Regions from separate parts of the Fictibacillus sp. Mic-4 genome, predicted to be linked through region 1. Evidence: riboswitches for the same ligand, from Rfam matches in the RefSeq annotation. Region 1 holds a riboswitch; the other holds the start of a gene.
What was found. A riboswitch is a leader RNA that binds a small molecule or an ion and turns the genes downstream of it on or off. The one in region 1 is predicted to bind FMN.

Region 2: another riboswitch for FMN. It lies ahead of WD019_RS17610 (ECF transporter S component); the one in region 1 lies ahead of ribD (bifunctional diaminohydroxyphosphoribosylaminopyrimidine deaminase/5-amino-6-(5-phosphoribosylamino)uracil reductase RibD).

What each region holds. Positions count from the first base shown of each region.
Region 1 covers NZ_JBBHZM010000022.1:21,555-29,256, reverse strand. Annotated here, with positions in the region: gene WD019_RS14085 (ornithine--oxo-acid transaminase) at 1-170, shown strand, start outside; gene WD019_RS14080 (DMT family transporter) at 213-569, opposite strand; gene WD019_RS14075 (D-serine ammonia-lyase) at 714-2,060, shown strand; gene WD019_RS14070 (YhgE/Pip family protein) at 2,409-4,406, opposite strand; FMN riboswitch at 4,530-4,731, shown strand; partial or broken gene ribD (bifunctional diaminohydroxyphosphoribosylaminopyrimidine deaminase/5-amino-6-(5-phosphoribosylamino)uracil reductase RibD) at 4,853-5,961, shown strand; gene ribE (riboflavin synthase) at 5,946-6,596, shown strand; gene WD019_RS14055 (bifunctional 3,4-dihydroxy-2-butanone-4-phosphate synthase/GTP cyclohydrolase II) at 6,633-7,702, shown strand, end outside.
Region 2 covers NZ_JBBHZM010000035.1:660-8,361, reverse strand. Annotated here, with positions in the region: gene thrC (threonine synthase) at 1-730, shown strand, start outside; gene thrB (homoserine kinase) at 727-1,650, shown strand; gene WD019_RS17630 (NifU family protein) at 1,691-1,927, opposite strand; gene WD019_RS17625 (YuzD family protein) at 2,079-2,405, shown strand; gene WD019_RS17620 (NAD(P)/FAD-dependent oxidoreductase) at 2,425-3,489, opposite strand; gene WD019_RS17615 (YuzB family protein) at 3,771-4,007, shown strand; gene WD019_RS17610 (ECF transporter S component) at 4,049-4,618, opposite strand; FMN riboswitch at 4,811-4,960, opposite strand; gene WD019_RS17605 (hypothetical protein) at 5,048-5,284, shown strand; gene dapF (diaminopimelate epimerase) at 5,296-6,150, shown strand; gene mqnE (aminofutalosine synthase MqnE) at 6,479-7,573, opposite strand.

The DNA of each region.
Region 1 (7,702 bases):
TCGGTGTTGAATTAAATGAAGACGCCCGTCCTTACTGTGAGCAATTAAAAGAAAAAGGCCTATTATGTAAAGAAACACATGATACAGTCATTCGTTTCGCTCCACCGCTCATCATTTCAAAAGAAGAGCTTGATTGGGCCATTGAAAAAATTCAAAGCGTTTTGTCATAAATGGTTTAGGCGGAAGTCCTGATACGGGCTTCCGCTTGATTTTTATTTGCTTTTCTCCACTTTTGTTCCGCTAGCCCCGTGGGCATTTCCGCTTATGTTTAAGGTGACCACTCCAATAAGAATAAGAAGAATCGCGAAGATTTTAACGAAACTGATGCTTTCTTGAAAGTACAAAAACCCGAATGCCGTAATGAGAACGATGCCCATTCCCGACCAGATGGCATAAGCGACGGATATTTCAATCGTTTTCAATGCGAGTGTTAACACACTTAAGCTTGAAAGATAAAAAACGATCATGGAAGCACTCGGTATGGGCTTCGTTAATCCGTTTGAGAGTTTCATACTAATCGTTCCCGCCACTTCAAAAAGAATGGCTAAACATAGATAGATCCAATGCATTCTTATCTCCTCCCTAAATTTGAAAAGCCCCTATACAACCATATGACGTTAATCGAACAAAGTAAATACTTATGCTGAAAAAATTGGCAAATATGACATGTGAATTGGCATAATGAAATAAAAGGTGAAAAGGAGGAGAGGTAAATGGAGACACATATTGTCCATGGGAAAACATTGAATGAATGGAAAAATGATCATCCGGAACTAAATCATATCATGTCAACAAAGGAGGTTTTCTGGCTAAATCCGAAGTATGGCTATCCTGATGGAGGGCCCGCCGTTAATGAAGGGGAAATGAAAGAAGCGGAGGAACGGTTAAAACGGTTCGCTCCATACATAGCAGAGGCTTTTCCGGAAACGAGAGAAACGGATGGGATCATTGAGTCTCCTCTTCAGCCAATCCCTAAAATGAAACGGCAAATCGAGCAAATGTATGAGGTCAAAATAGAAGGGGATTTATGGTTGAAATGTGACAGCCATCTGCCGATATCCGGTTCGATTAAAGCGAGGGGCGGTATTTATGAGGTTTTAAAACATGCGGAACATTTAGCGATTGAACACGGTCTTCTCAGGCTGGATGATAACTACTCGGCCATAGCGACCGATCGATTCCGGCGCTTCTTTTCCAATTATTCGATCGCCGTTGGATCAACAGGTAACTTGGGGTTAAGCATCGGTATCATTAGTGCCAAATTAGGCTTTCATGTGACCGTCCATATGTCGGCTGATGCGAAACAGTGGAAAAAAGATTTATTGCGAAGTAAAGGCGTAACGGTAGTGGAATATGAAGAGGATTACAGCAAGGCGGTCGCGGAAGGAAGAAAGCAGGCGGAAAAAGATCCGAACTGTTACTTTATCGATGATGAAAACTCAAAAGACCTTTTCCTCGGTTATTCCGTGGCGGCGCCCCGACTAAAACGGCAGCTTAACGAATTAAAAGTGACGGTAGATAAAGATCATCCATTGTTTGTCTATCTTCCTTGCGGAGTAGGGGGAGGACCCGGCGGAATTGCTTACGGTTTAAAACAAATGTATGGCGGGCATGTTCACTGTTTTTTTGCTGAGCCAACCCACTCTCCTTGTATGCTGCTCGGGCTAATGACAGGGCTTTATGACCATGTTTCTGTGCAAGATTTCGGGATAGATAACCGAACAGATGCGGATGGTCTTGCGGTAGGGAGACCATCAGGATTTGTTTGCCGGACTGTCCGACATTTATTGAGAGGCATTTATACAGTAAATGATAATCAATTGTATAAGTTGTTAAGCACATTAATTGATGCAGAACAAATTCCATTAGAGCCTTCCGCATTGGCAGGAGCCTACGGGCCGATTCAGCTATTTAAGAACAGCGAAGGGCAACGATATGTTGCAGAAAATGATTTGCAAACGAAAATGAGGAATGCAACCCATATCGTTTGGGCAACCGGCGGAAGCATGGTACCGCCAGAGGTTATGGAGGAGTACGCCAGAATAGGAAGAAGCCTATAAAATCAGGTGAAAATGAAAATAAAATAGTGAGTATAAAAAAGCTGAAATTGAAGATGATATATAGTGAAGAGGGACACCACCTTCTTCACATGAGAAAAAAGGAATACTGGATATGCACTTTTAAGGAGATGGTTCTCTTGCGCTATCTAAAGATGTTAGCCTAAATGAACTACTTTGAAAGAGGTGTTTATCAAAGACAATATCCGAAATACCCCAGACATATTGTTTTTGTAACAGTATCTCCCTTTCTTCTCACTTAAGAAGGGTTCTATTTTCGAATAGAGCCCTTCTTTTTTGCTTGGGCCAATCACTGCTCGGCTGCCTGGTTATAAAAGAAGGAAGCCGAAATTAAGCTTCCTTCTTTCGATATATTTTTTTAAAGCTATACGAAAAGAAAACAATAAGCAAGAAAAGAGAGACAATAAAATAAACAGATAAAATAGCAGCCTGTTGCCACATCGCAGAAAAGTCACTGGTGAACATGACATCCCGAAATCCGGCCACCGCATAGCTCATTGGCAAAAAGCGATGAAGCGGTTGAAGGGCTGGAGCAATCAACTCAACGGGATATGAACCGCCGCTAGTCGTTAATTGCAAAATGAGCACGATGAGTGCAATAAACCTTCCGGGATTTCCGAGAGCTGTTGCAAGAAACATAATCAAGCTTGAAAAAGAAATGCTCGCGATAAAGCTAAACAATAAAAATAATGGCGTGCTTGCCACCTTCATATGAAAAGCGAGCAATAAAAATGAAGCGGATATTAATGATTGGCCTAATAAAACGACAAACAAGACAGAATACTTGCCTAAAAACCATTGAAGCCCGGAGGCAGGGCGGGAAGCCGGATCTTTTAATGAATAAACGGTCGTTAACATTAAAGGGCCGACAAAAAGCCCGAGGGATAGAAAATAAGGGGTAAAGCCCGCACCGTAAGTAATCCCTTTCGTTAATTCCTGACGTTTAATTTTAACCGGTGCCGCAAACATGGCGTTGCGGGCATTATTAGCACCCTTTACTTTTCCGACTGCATTCGATAAATCCCCTAATCCTTTTGATAGGTTTTTTGAACCGTCCAACAGCTTCTTTTCTCCAGTAGCCAACAATGTGACCGATTGAATTAACGTTTGCCATCCTTTTGCTGCTTGTGACGTCCCTTCCGAAATTTTCTTCGCGCCTCTTTTTAAGGCAATACTTCCACTTGCTGCTTTTCTAAACTGATTTAAATAAGTATTGAATTGGGCAGATACAGTCGGCTGAACGGAAGAAAATAACGTTTCGTGTTTTGTTTTAAATGTTTGGAGCCTTGACGCCATGGTTGAAAGCTCGTTTTCGATAGATGTGAACTCGGCAGCAGTCATAGAATTGGCAAGATTCTGGCTAAGAGTAAGCAAGGCTTGGAAATTTGGGTCATTTGTAACTTCCGGATGCATGGCAGCATATTGTTTTAAATCTGATTGCAGCCGAGCGGTTGTATATTTCATTTGATTCATTTGATTTCTTGATTGATTTACTATAGAGGTAACTCGATCCATTCGATTCGTAATCTCTGTAAGACCAGCCCGCAATTTTGGATAGTTTTGATCGATAAATTGGGCTAAATTCCTTGCATCAGCTGATATTGTATCGAGTTTCCGTTCAAATTGAACCAGTCCATTACTCAGCTCAGACGTTTTTTGATAAAGCAAAGATGCACCCGAAGCCAATTGGTTGATTGAAGATTGCTGTCTTATTAACCCGCTTAACAGTTGATTGGACTTGGTATAGAGATTGTCCAATCCGCTACTAAGATGATTTGCCCCTTTGCTTGCCTTATCAATAGCGTTAGAAATGTTGCCAAATTGTTTAAATAAAACATCCGTATAATGTTTTGTAATATTTTCTGAAATGGTTTCTCTTAATTTTTCAGAAGCGGTGTCCGTTATTTTTGTTGAGACAAAGTTATAGCCCGTATTCGGGATATATTCAATCGTTGCTCGCTTTGGCTTGTTTTGGATGACACTGATGACATCCTTTGAAAAATCTTTCGGTATTTGAATCATCGCGTAATAGCGATTTTTTCTTAGACCATAAGTTCCATTTTGCTTAGAGACAAACTTCCATTTTACGTTTTTGTCTTTCCGTAATTCACCAACAATATCATCCCCTGCTGAAATCGTCTCTCCTTTATAGCGAATCGGCTGATCCAGATTGACTACTGCTACAGGGAGCTGTTTAATCTTTCCATAAGGGTCCCAAAAGGCCCAAACAAACAAACCGGAATAAAGAGTAGGGATAAGGATCACGGCAATGATTGAGAGCAAAAGCATTTTATTTCGAACAATGGCAAGCCATTCAGCGTGTATCATCGTTTCATCTCCTGACAAAAAACATCGTTATTAATATCACCTTGAAGGATAAAAATATGAATTCGTTTGTTTTATTGAAAAAATAAGGCTATAATGAAAACGTGGTGTATAACTAAATATTGTATTTTCCTTCGGGGTCGGGTGAAATTCCCAACCGGCGGTGATGAAGCAACGCTTCTTAGCCCGTGACCCATTCTAGAAGCTAGATGTGAGAAGTGAGACGTTAGATTTTTCCAGCTTCCAATCTCTAATCTCCAATCTCTAGAATGGTGGATTCGGTGAAATTCCGGAGCCGACAGTATAGTCTGGATGGGAGAAGGAACGAGAGAGCTTTTAACTTTTAAAAAATTGAAATGTTAAAGGTTTATTTTGTTATTGTTAAGTAACCCCGGGAGTAGTTGTTCTTCCGGGGTTGTTATTTTTATTTAGTGAAAGAAGGTGAGTAAATGAGAGATGAAACGTTTATGGAGCTAGCGCTCAAGCTGGCGGAAAGTGCGAAGGGACAAACAAGTCCGAATCCGTTGGTTGGGGCAATTGTTGTGAAAGATGGCCAGGTTGTCGGTATGGGGGCCCATTTAAAGGCGGGAGAACCTCATGCTGAAGTCCATGCTTTAACTATGGCAGGAGACAAGGCGAAAGGAGCAACAATCTATGTAACACTGGAACCGTGCAGTCATTTCGGGAAAACCCCTCCATGTGCCGATTTAGTCATTGAACGGGGAATAAAACGCGCAGTCATTGCAACGACCGACCCAAACCCGCTCGTTAGCGGCAAAGGCATTCAAAGACTGAAAGAAGCTGGCATCCAGGTTGACTTCGGTTTAATGAAGGACCGTGCGGACGAATTAAATGCAGTATTTTACCACTTTATAAAAACGAAAAAACCGTTTGTCACATTAAAAACAGCTACAAGCCTTGATGGAAAAACAGCCACGTCAACGGGTGAAAGCCAATGGATTACGTCAGAAGCGGCCAGGCTGGATGTCCATCGTTATAGGCATGAGCATGATGCGATATTAGTTGGCATTGGAACGGTTTTAAAAGACAATCCCTCTCTCACCACTCGACTCCCAAACGGCGGAAAAAACCCAATCCGTATTATTTTAGATACCCATTTACTTACCCCGATTGATAGCAATATGATTTGCGACGGGAAGGCACCAACCTGGATTGTGACAGGAAATGAGGTCAAGCCCGAAGCGAAACACCCATACGAAGAAAAAGGCATTACAATTTTGTCAATGAATAAAAAAACGATCGACATTTCGGATGTATTGAAAATGCTTGGGAAGCGAGGAATCACTTCCATATTTGTTGAAGGAGGCGCAACGGTAAACGGAAGCTTTCTTCAGTCCGGCGAAGTAGATCAAGTGATCACATATGTCGCTCCTCTTTTAATTGGCGGGCAAAATGCGCCTACTTCTTTTTCCGGTGAAGGCTTTCGCGAATTAGAAAAAGCGCTCCATTTAAAAATTAAGTCGGTTGAACAAATCGGTCCTGATATTAAAATTATATCGGTTCCGGAAAGGGAGTAACGCCATGTTTACAGGAATAGTTGAAGAAATCGGGTCCATTCGTTCCATTCAAAAAGGACATGAAACCATCGTTCTTACAATTGAAGCAAAAGCCATTTTAACAGATGTCAGGCTTGGAGACAGCATTGCTGTAAATGGTGTTTGTTTAACCGTTACCTCTTTTACCGGCAATCAATTTACAGTTGACGTTATGCCTGAAACGTATCGGCATACGGGTTTAAAAGAATTAACGAGCCGCTCAAAGGTAAATTTGGAACGGGCGATGGCAGCGGGCGGAAGGTTTGGCGGGCATTTTGTAACCGGGCATGTTGATGGTGTCGGTGAGATTGTCTCGAAAAAGCCAGAACAAAATGCCATCTATTATCAAATTAAATTGCCGGAAGAGTTGGCAAAATATTGTATGGTGAAAGGTTCCGTCGCTATCGATGGGACAAGTTTAACGATTTTTGAAGTGAATGACGATACGGTTACGGTCTCGCTTATTCCCCATACCGTTTCACATACGATTCTTGGCGAAAAAGGAAAAGGAGATCGTGTCAATATAGAATGTGACATGCTTGGTAAATATGTCGAAAACTTTTTAACAGCAAGGCAATCGAAAAAAGAAACGAAAAGCCTTCTTACTGAAGCGTTTTTACAAGAACATGGGTTTTAGGGGTCGTACTACTAGATAAGACAGGAGGGATTGTTGATGTTTAACACAATTGAAGAAGCAATAGCCGATTTAAAAGCCGGAAAAATGGTCATTGTTGTCGATGATGAGGATCGGGAAAATGAAGGGGATTTCGTAGCGATTGCTGAAAAAGCGACACCTGAAGTCATCAATTTTATGGTGACCCATGGGCGGGGGCTTGTTTGTAGCCCGGTGTCAGCAGAAATCGCCGGGAAGCTTGATCTTACGCCAATGGTTGCGCAAAACACTGATACACTTGGAACGGCATTTACCATTAGTATTGATCATATCACGACAACAACTGGAATTTCCGCTCATGAACGGGCAAAGACGGTAAAGGCAATTGTTGATGAACGTTCGAAAGGAAGCGATTTTAAACGGCCGGGACATATTTTCCCGCTTATTGCTAAAGACGGAGGAGTGCTTCGCAGGGCTGGCCATACTGAAGCGGCAGTTGATCTGGCACTTCTTGCAGGGGCGAAACCGGCAGGAGTCATTTGTGAAATTATGAAAGAGGACGGAACGATGGCCCGTGTCCCTGAACTGGAAAAATTAGCAAAAGAGTACGGATTAAAGCTCATTACAATTAAAGATTTGATCGAATATCGGCGCCATCGCGAAAAATTGGTAAAAAAAGAAGTGGAAATTACATTGCCAACAGAATTCGGAGAGTTTCGGGCGGTTGGTTTTTCAAATAGTCTTGATCAAAAAGAGCATGTCGCTCTTGTAAAGGGTGAAATCGATCCGGAAAAACCGATCCTCGTTCGAGTTCATTCAGAATGTTTGACAGGAGACGTATTTGGTTCGAATCGTTGCGATTGCGGGCCTCAGCTCCACGCTGCACTCTCGCAAATTGAAAAAGAAGGAAATGGGGTTCTTCTTTATATGCGCCAGGAAGGAAGGGGGATTGGCCTCCTCAATAAAATGAAGGCGTACAAGCTGCAAGAGCAAGGCTATGATACGGTCGAAGCAAACGAACAGCTTGGCTTTGCGCCTGATTTAAGAGATTATGGCATCGGGGCGCAAATTTTAAAAGAGCTGGGCATTAAAAAAATGCGCTTACTAACAAACAACCCTCGAAAAATAAC
Region 2 (7,702 bases), on a different contig from region 1:
CGCTTTAGGCAAGCTGGCTCAGGCGAAAATGTACGGCGCAGAAATTTTTGCGATTAAAGGGAATTTTGATGATGCGTTAAAAATGGTTCGAGCCATAAGCGAAACAGAACCGTTAACCCTGGTTAATTCAGTCAATCCTTTTCGGCTCGAAGGTCAAAAAACAGCAGCTTTTGAAATTGTGGATGTTCTTGGCAAAGCGCCGGATATACTTGCGATTCCGGTCGGCAATGCGGGAAATATTTCTGCTTATTGGAAAGGCTTTAAAGAATATAACAGCCACCTGCAATCGGGACTACCGAAAATGCATGGGTTTCAGGCTGAAGGATCAGCAGCAATCGTTCGAAACGAAGTCATTGAAAATCCGGAAACGATCGCAACAGCTATCCGCATTGGAAATCCAGCAAGTTGGCATTTAGCTGTTGATGCTGCAAAAGAATCAGATGGTCGTTTTGAAAGCGTAACGGATGAAGAGATTTTGGAAGCTTACCAGCTCTTAGCCAGAACTGAAGGAGTATTTGCAGAACCCGCTTCATGCGCTTCCATTGCCGGGATCATGAAGCAAGTAAAAAACGGTGTAATTCCGAAAGGCGCAACAGTAGTCGCTGTCTTAACCGGAAACGGCTTAAAAGATCCAAATGTCGCCCTCGATAGCGTAAAAATTGATCCTGTTATTCTTCCAAATGATGAAAAAGTGTTGAAAGAAACCATTAGAAGAGGAGTGCTCCAATGAGTTTCTCTCCATTTACAGTCAAAGTTCCGGGGAGCACCGCAAATTTAGGGCCAGGGTTTGATTCGGTTGGTCTTGCGATTAATCGGTATTTAACCATGCATGTATCCCCTGCAAATGAATTTAAATTTAAAGGGGTTTCCGATGGGCTTGAACAAATTCCGCAGGGGGAAGATAATCTTGTTTATCAAGCCGCGTCATTTGTGGCAAAAAAATTCAAAAAAGAACTTCCATTTTTCCATGTTGAAATGTCAAGCGAATTGCCGCTTGAGAGAGGAATGGGAAGCAGTGCCGCAGCCATCGTTGGCGGCATTGAAATTGCTAATACGCTACTGGCACTTTCGCTTGCCAAAAAGGAAAAAGCCCATTATGCATCGATGATTGAAGGCCATCCTGATAATGTAGCCGCCTCTGTTTACGGCGGGTTGATCATTGCCCTGTATGATGGACTGGAGACGGAAATTGTCCATGTTCCTACCCCTTCCGCAGGGATGATACTAATGGTTCCGAAACATCCGCTTAATACGGAGCACGCGCGCAGCTTGCTGCCTAAAGAGTTGAAGTTTCAAGAGGCTGTTAAGGCAAGTGCAGTAAGCAATGTCTTGATCGCTGCGATTTTACAAGATGATTGGAAAAAAGCAGGGCGAATGATGGACCAGGATCAATTTCACCAACCGTATCGAGAAAATTTAATCCCTCATTTTCATCAAATTCGAAAAAGAGGAAAAGAATTAGGATGTTACGGGGTTGCAATTAGCGGCGCAGGCCCGTCAATTGTTTGTTTTGCTCCTGGTGAAATCTTGGCAAAAGTGAGCCAGCAATTTAAACAACAATTTCCTGACTTTACGCCGTTAATCGTTGTGCCGGATAAACAAGGAGTTTCTGTTCAAGATCAAAATTATTTGCTTTCTAAATCGATTTAATATAAAAAAACGAGGCGGATTTACTCCACCTCGTTTTTCCTTAGAATACTTGTTCTAACTCGACTACGCCCGGCACTTCTTCAAGAAGGGCACGCTCGATACCAGCTTTAAGTGTAATTGTGGAACTCGGGCAGCTACCGCATGCACCCATTAAACGGACTTTAACCACTCCATCTTCAATATCCACTAATTCAACGTCTCCTCCATCACGAAGAAGGAACGGACGCAATTTATCAAGAACTTCTTCAACTTGTTCACGCATTGTTGTATCTGACATTTTATCGCTCCTTTTCTTTCACAACTTACTTATATTATACTGATTATACTTCAAAAAATCCACGTCCTTGCCTGAATTTCTTCCTTTCCATCCTTCACGAAGATCGGCTACAATAGTTATTAAGAAGGCGCAAAAGTTAGAGGTGAAAAATGTGGAGCGTAAAGAAGTAACAATTAAAATTTATGGTGCTGAACAAAAATGTCCAAGCTGTGTAAATTTACCTTCATCGAAAGAAACGATGGAATGGCTGGAGGCAGCCATCTCCAGGAAATTTCCCGATCAACCGTTTTCAATCCACTATATTGATATCGAGGAACCGCAGCAAGGAGAAGACCGGCAATTTGTTGAACGCATAATGGAAGAAGACTTATTTTATCCTGTCGTTTTGATTGATGGTGAAATCGTAGCCGAAGGAAATCCGCGATTGAAAAGCATCTACAGCATAATGGAACAAAACGGATATATTTCCCAAAATTAAAAAGCCCGGTATGGGCTTTTTAATTTTGGTATTTATACAACCATAAGATTCCAGATTTTAAAAGCCGCGGGACTCGTCCAATAAGAGCTGTATTTCCCATGCTTCCAAATCCGCTTTTTTTACCGAGAGATCCCATGATCCCTTTTAGCTTAAATTCAGGCAATTCTGGGATCGGTTCATTCTTCCATTTCTTTTGCAAAACGAGTGCAATTTGTTCCCCCTGTACCTCAGCAAGTTGAGCGCTAGGTGAAAATGGGAGGCTCGCACAATCCCCTACGACATATACATGCTCGTCATTTGGCAAATGGTGATGGGGCGATAAAATTACACGGCCGCTATTATCTTTTTCAACATCAAGGGCGCGAACAAGCTTATTTGGCTGAATGCCTGCCGTCCAAACGATGGCATCACAATGAGTAGGCTCATCATGGTTGTAAAGCGTATTTTTTTCGACTTTTGTAATGTTGGAGTTATTAATGACTTCAACTCCATGTTCAATAAACCAATTTTGAACATAATGGCTCATTTTCTTTTTGAAAGCGGAAAGAATGATTTCGCCTCTGTCATATAATTTGATGTGCAAGTCAGGCCGGCTTTCGCGAAGCTCACTCGCTATTTCTACGCCGCTAAGTCCGGCGCCTACCACTCCGACAATGGATTTCGGCGGCAGATTGTTCAACACCTGGTACGTCTGACGGGCATTGTCCACGGTTTGGATGCTTAATGTATATTCATCCGCTCCAGGAACGTTATGATACTTATCCTCACAGCCGAGACCAATAACTAAATCATCGTAAGATATCGGCGCCTGGCCTTCCACATGGACTTGCTTATTCTCTAAGTCAATTCCAGTAATCTCCCCATAAACAACGTTTAACTTCGAATGTTCAGGGAAGGGAATACGAATATGATGATCTGAGATGGTACCAGCAGCAAGAGCATAATACTCTGTCTTTAAACAATGGTAAGGCAGTCGGTCAATCAATGTTATTTGCAGATCATCCGGCAAATCAGATGCTTGAAATAGGCGCTTTAAAATACGCATATTGCCATATCCGCCGCCAAGTAAAACTAAGTGTTTCATGTGTCATTTCCCCTTCTCTTTGATGGATCAAAAATCATTCAGGGGGCAAAATCCCAACCTAAATAAAAATCCGCACTTAAATAAGTCTCCTCTTCTATTTAAGATAAGGAAACCATTTCGCAATTATTCATTCATAGTATAGCACTTTCACCCCTTTTCACAAAACGTTTTTGTCGAAAATTTGCTGGAACACAAAAATTCCCATGGCGTGATAAAAATATATTTTAGTTGACTGCTGAAATTTGAAAGGATAGGATAAGTTAAGTGAAGAGGTGAAAAAGATGAAGCCGATTATTGAATTTTGTGTCAGCAATTTGGCCAATGGCTCACAAAAAGCATTAGAAAAATTGGAGCAAGATTACGATTTAGATGTGATTGAGTACGGTTGTCTCGGCTATTGCGGCCAATGCGCACGTTCGTTGTTTGCTCTTGTCAATGGCGAAGTGGTTCGAGGCGATACGGCTGATCAGCTCATTGAAAATATATATCAATATTTGGAAGAAAACCCGATGTTTTAAAAAGCATCATCGAACGAAATCGATGATGCTTTTATTCATATTTAATATGAGTATCTTTTAAGCATTGGGCGAAGTCGTGTATATAACAGAACGAATAAGATCGTAATGAGGAGCCCTTTTATAATATTAAATGGCGCAATGCCCACAAGAACTAAATTTAGCATCGCCTGTGATGACATTTGCGGCGCATGCAAGAACCACGTATAAGCCGGAAGGATGACGGCATAATTGAGAATTCCCATTAAAAGCGTCATTAAAATCGTGCCTGTTACGAGTCCCATTGACAAACTTTTTGTCGTTCTATTTTTCTTAAATAAAAAGCTAGCCGGAACGATAAATGCTGTACCCGCAATGAAATTTGCCATTTGATCGATGGGCACTCCTGTCAGGCTGTTTTGAAGACAATAATGAAGCAAGTTTTTGATTGCTTCAACTACAATGCCTGATCCTGGTCCAAAAAGTACGGCCGCAAGCAAGGCGGGTACCTCGCTGAAATCAATTTGCAAGTATTTTGGAAAACCAGGCAATGGAAAATCAAATGCCATTAAGACATAGGCGATGCCGCTTAACATCGAAACGGCGATCATTCGGTACACTTTCCCTTTGTGCATGTTTGAAATCTCTCCTTTGTGCATTTAAGCGCCATCTTTGATTTCAAGTATGCAGTGCATCCCAGGTAAAGAAACTCCCTTAGCAATGGGCGCTAAGGGAGTTTCTTGTAGGCATCATCAATAAACATTTTAATTAAAAAATGCAATACTAAACAAAGGCTTTTATTTAAAGAAAAACAAAAGCTGATGCACCGACATCTTCTCCCATCCAGACTATACTGTCGGCTCTGGAATTTCACCAGATCAGCCAAGTAATCACTAAACTACTTGGGTCGCGGGCTGATGAAGAGGGAATCTTCAATTACCGCCGGTGGGGAATTTCACCCCGCCCTGAAGATGAATCGCTAAATTGTATTTGATTACAAAATTCATTATACTTGATAAAATAAAAAATGTGAACAAAAACACATATATGATGGGAGAAACGTTATGTCTACGTTCGAATATACATGGCCTTACGAGAAGATGATGGATGATATTTATATTAATGAATGCCCTTTTTGCAAAAGTGGAAACGTATTGACCAATATGAAGCAAGAAGATCTTGAACTTGCGAAAGAAGGGATTAAACGTCTGCTTGTTATGCCATGTTGCCGCGAAAAACTGGTGATCTTAAAAGCGGATGACGATTATTTTTGGACAGAAGAAAAATTAAGAGAAAGATAGGGGAAGCGGATATGGGATCATTTCGTTTTACAAAAATGCACGGTCTTGGGAACAACTATATTTATGTAAATGCGTTTAATGAAAACATTGAAGAGGAACGCTTGTCCGAACTGGCAGTGAAAGTCGCCAATGTTCATACAGGCATTGGATCAGACGGATTGATTTTAATTTGTCCGTCTAAAGCCGCGCCTGTCAAAATGCGCATTTTTAACAACGATGGATCAGAGGCAAAAAATTGCGGAAATGGCCTGCGCTGTGTAGCCAAATACGCTTATGAAAATGGGCTGGTAAAGGATACGACGTTCTTGATTGAAACACTTGGTGGTCTTGTGACAGCAACCGTTCATGTGGAAGGAGGAACCGTCCGTACGGTAACCGTTAATATGGGAGAACCGCATCTTGCACAAAAAGAGATCCCTTTATTAAATGGTTCGGATCAGCCGTTTATCCATCAACCGGTTACTTTTGCAAATGAAAAACTGTATATGACAGCCGTTTCAATGGGGAACCCTCATGCCGTCTTTTTTGTCGATCATATTGAAGATGCTCCATTAACGACACTAGGACCGATTATAGAAAAAGATAACATGTTTCCTGAAGGAGTGAATGTAGAATTTATTGAGATGGTCAGCAGCAATGAACTTCATTTCCGCGTATGGGAAAGGGGTTCGGGTGTGACACAAGCATGTGGAACGGGAGCATGCGCGGCCGTTGTTGCAGCCATTCTTAATGAGAAAGCAAGAAGAAATGAAGAAATTACCGTTCACCTGGCTGGAGGTGACCTGATCATTAATTGGACGGATGAAGGGGAAGTCTTTATGACAGGACCTGCGGAAGTGATATGCGAAGGAAAATTTTACTATTAAAAAAATCCCCTCTAAAGGGGATTTTTTTAACCTTTGCCCAATATTGCTAAGAGTCCTTTGTAGATGAGGACAGCGGCAAAAACAATGACTACGATGATTGCAATAATTTTAAGGGCAGGGGCAAAGATGGCAAGAAAAGTGCCGCCTAACGGAAGATTTAATAAAAAGTAGCCGGCAAATAAGGCAGCAAGAAAAGTAAGAATACTATTTGATATCGCATTTCCCTCCAAACGTTATGCGTATACTTTATATATATGTACATGCACAACAAAAGGGCTTAAAAATACGAAAAATGGTCAGACACCTAAAAATGTCTGACCAAAAAGGATTAATATTCTTTAATAATGTTATAGAACGTGTCACGCTCTACCGGTTTTTTGCCGGCGGTTTTGATTAAATGAATCAATTCTTTCCGTGTAATCCCCTGTGAGGATAGTGCACCAACGGAGTGTGAAATGCGTTCTTCCACAAGCGTGCCGTGAATATCATCGGAACCAAATGTCAAAGCCATTTGCGTCAATTGAACACCGATGTTGATCCAATATGCTTTAATATGATCAAAATTATCAAGCATGAGTCGGCTAATGGCAATTGTTCGTAAATCATCATAGGCTGATGTCCGGCGATTTAAACCGGCATTAATTGAACGCGGTTGCATGGCGAGTGGAATAAACACCATAAAGCCATTCGTCCGGTCTTGAAGCTGGCGAACACGGTCCATGTGAATTAGCCGTTCTTCCTTCGTTTCGATCGAACCGTATAACATAGTCGAGTGAGTCCTAAGTCCGAGGCTATGGGCTGTTTCGTGTGCTTCAAGCCATTGGTCGGTAGACGCTTTATCCGGACTCATTTTCTCGCGATAGCGCTCTGTAAGAATTTCCGCTCCGCCTCCAGTTAATGAGCTTAGCCCTGCTTTAATTAACTCTTCCAATACTTCTTTCATTGATATGCCGGCAAGACGTGAGAAAAATTCAATTTCGGCACCGGTATATGCTTTAACGGTCACATTCGGATAATGCTTTTTAAGCAAACGAACGGTATTGACATAATAATCGAATGGAACTTCATTGTTATGGCCGCCAACGATATGGAACTCGCGTATGTTATCATTCCAGCGTTTTTCTACATACTCAAGAAGTTGCTCATCGTTCATCGTATAAGCGCCCTCTTCTCCTGGCTTACGCTTAAAACCACAAAAGCTACATGTTGCCTCACAGACGTTCGTCGGGTTAATGTACAGGTTTTCAATGAAATAAACGTTATCCCCGTTTTTGCGTAAATTTACTTCGTTTGCCAGCTGGGCTACGCTTAAAAGGTCAGGTGTTTCATATAAGTATAAACCGTCTTCTATCGACAACCGCTCTCCGTGTCGAACTTTTTCGGCAATCTCTTCCATTTTTGTGTCTTTTGTTATTATAGACATGCTCTCTTCCCCCGTTTCTAATCATACGCTCTATCAAGTGAAACTTGCATAACGCAATTTATAAAGTGAAAATGCCTCCTTATACGGCAAAATGCTTCCTATATTATAAGCCCAATTTTAGAGGACGAC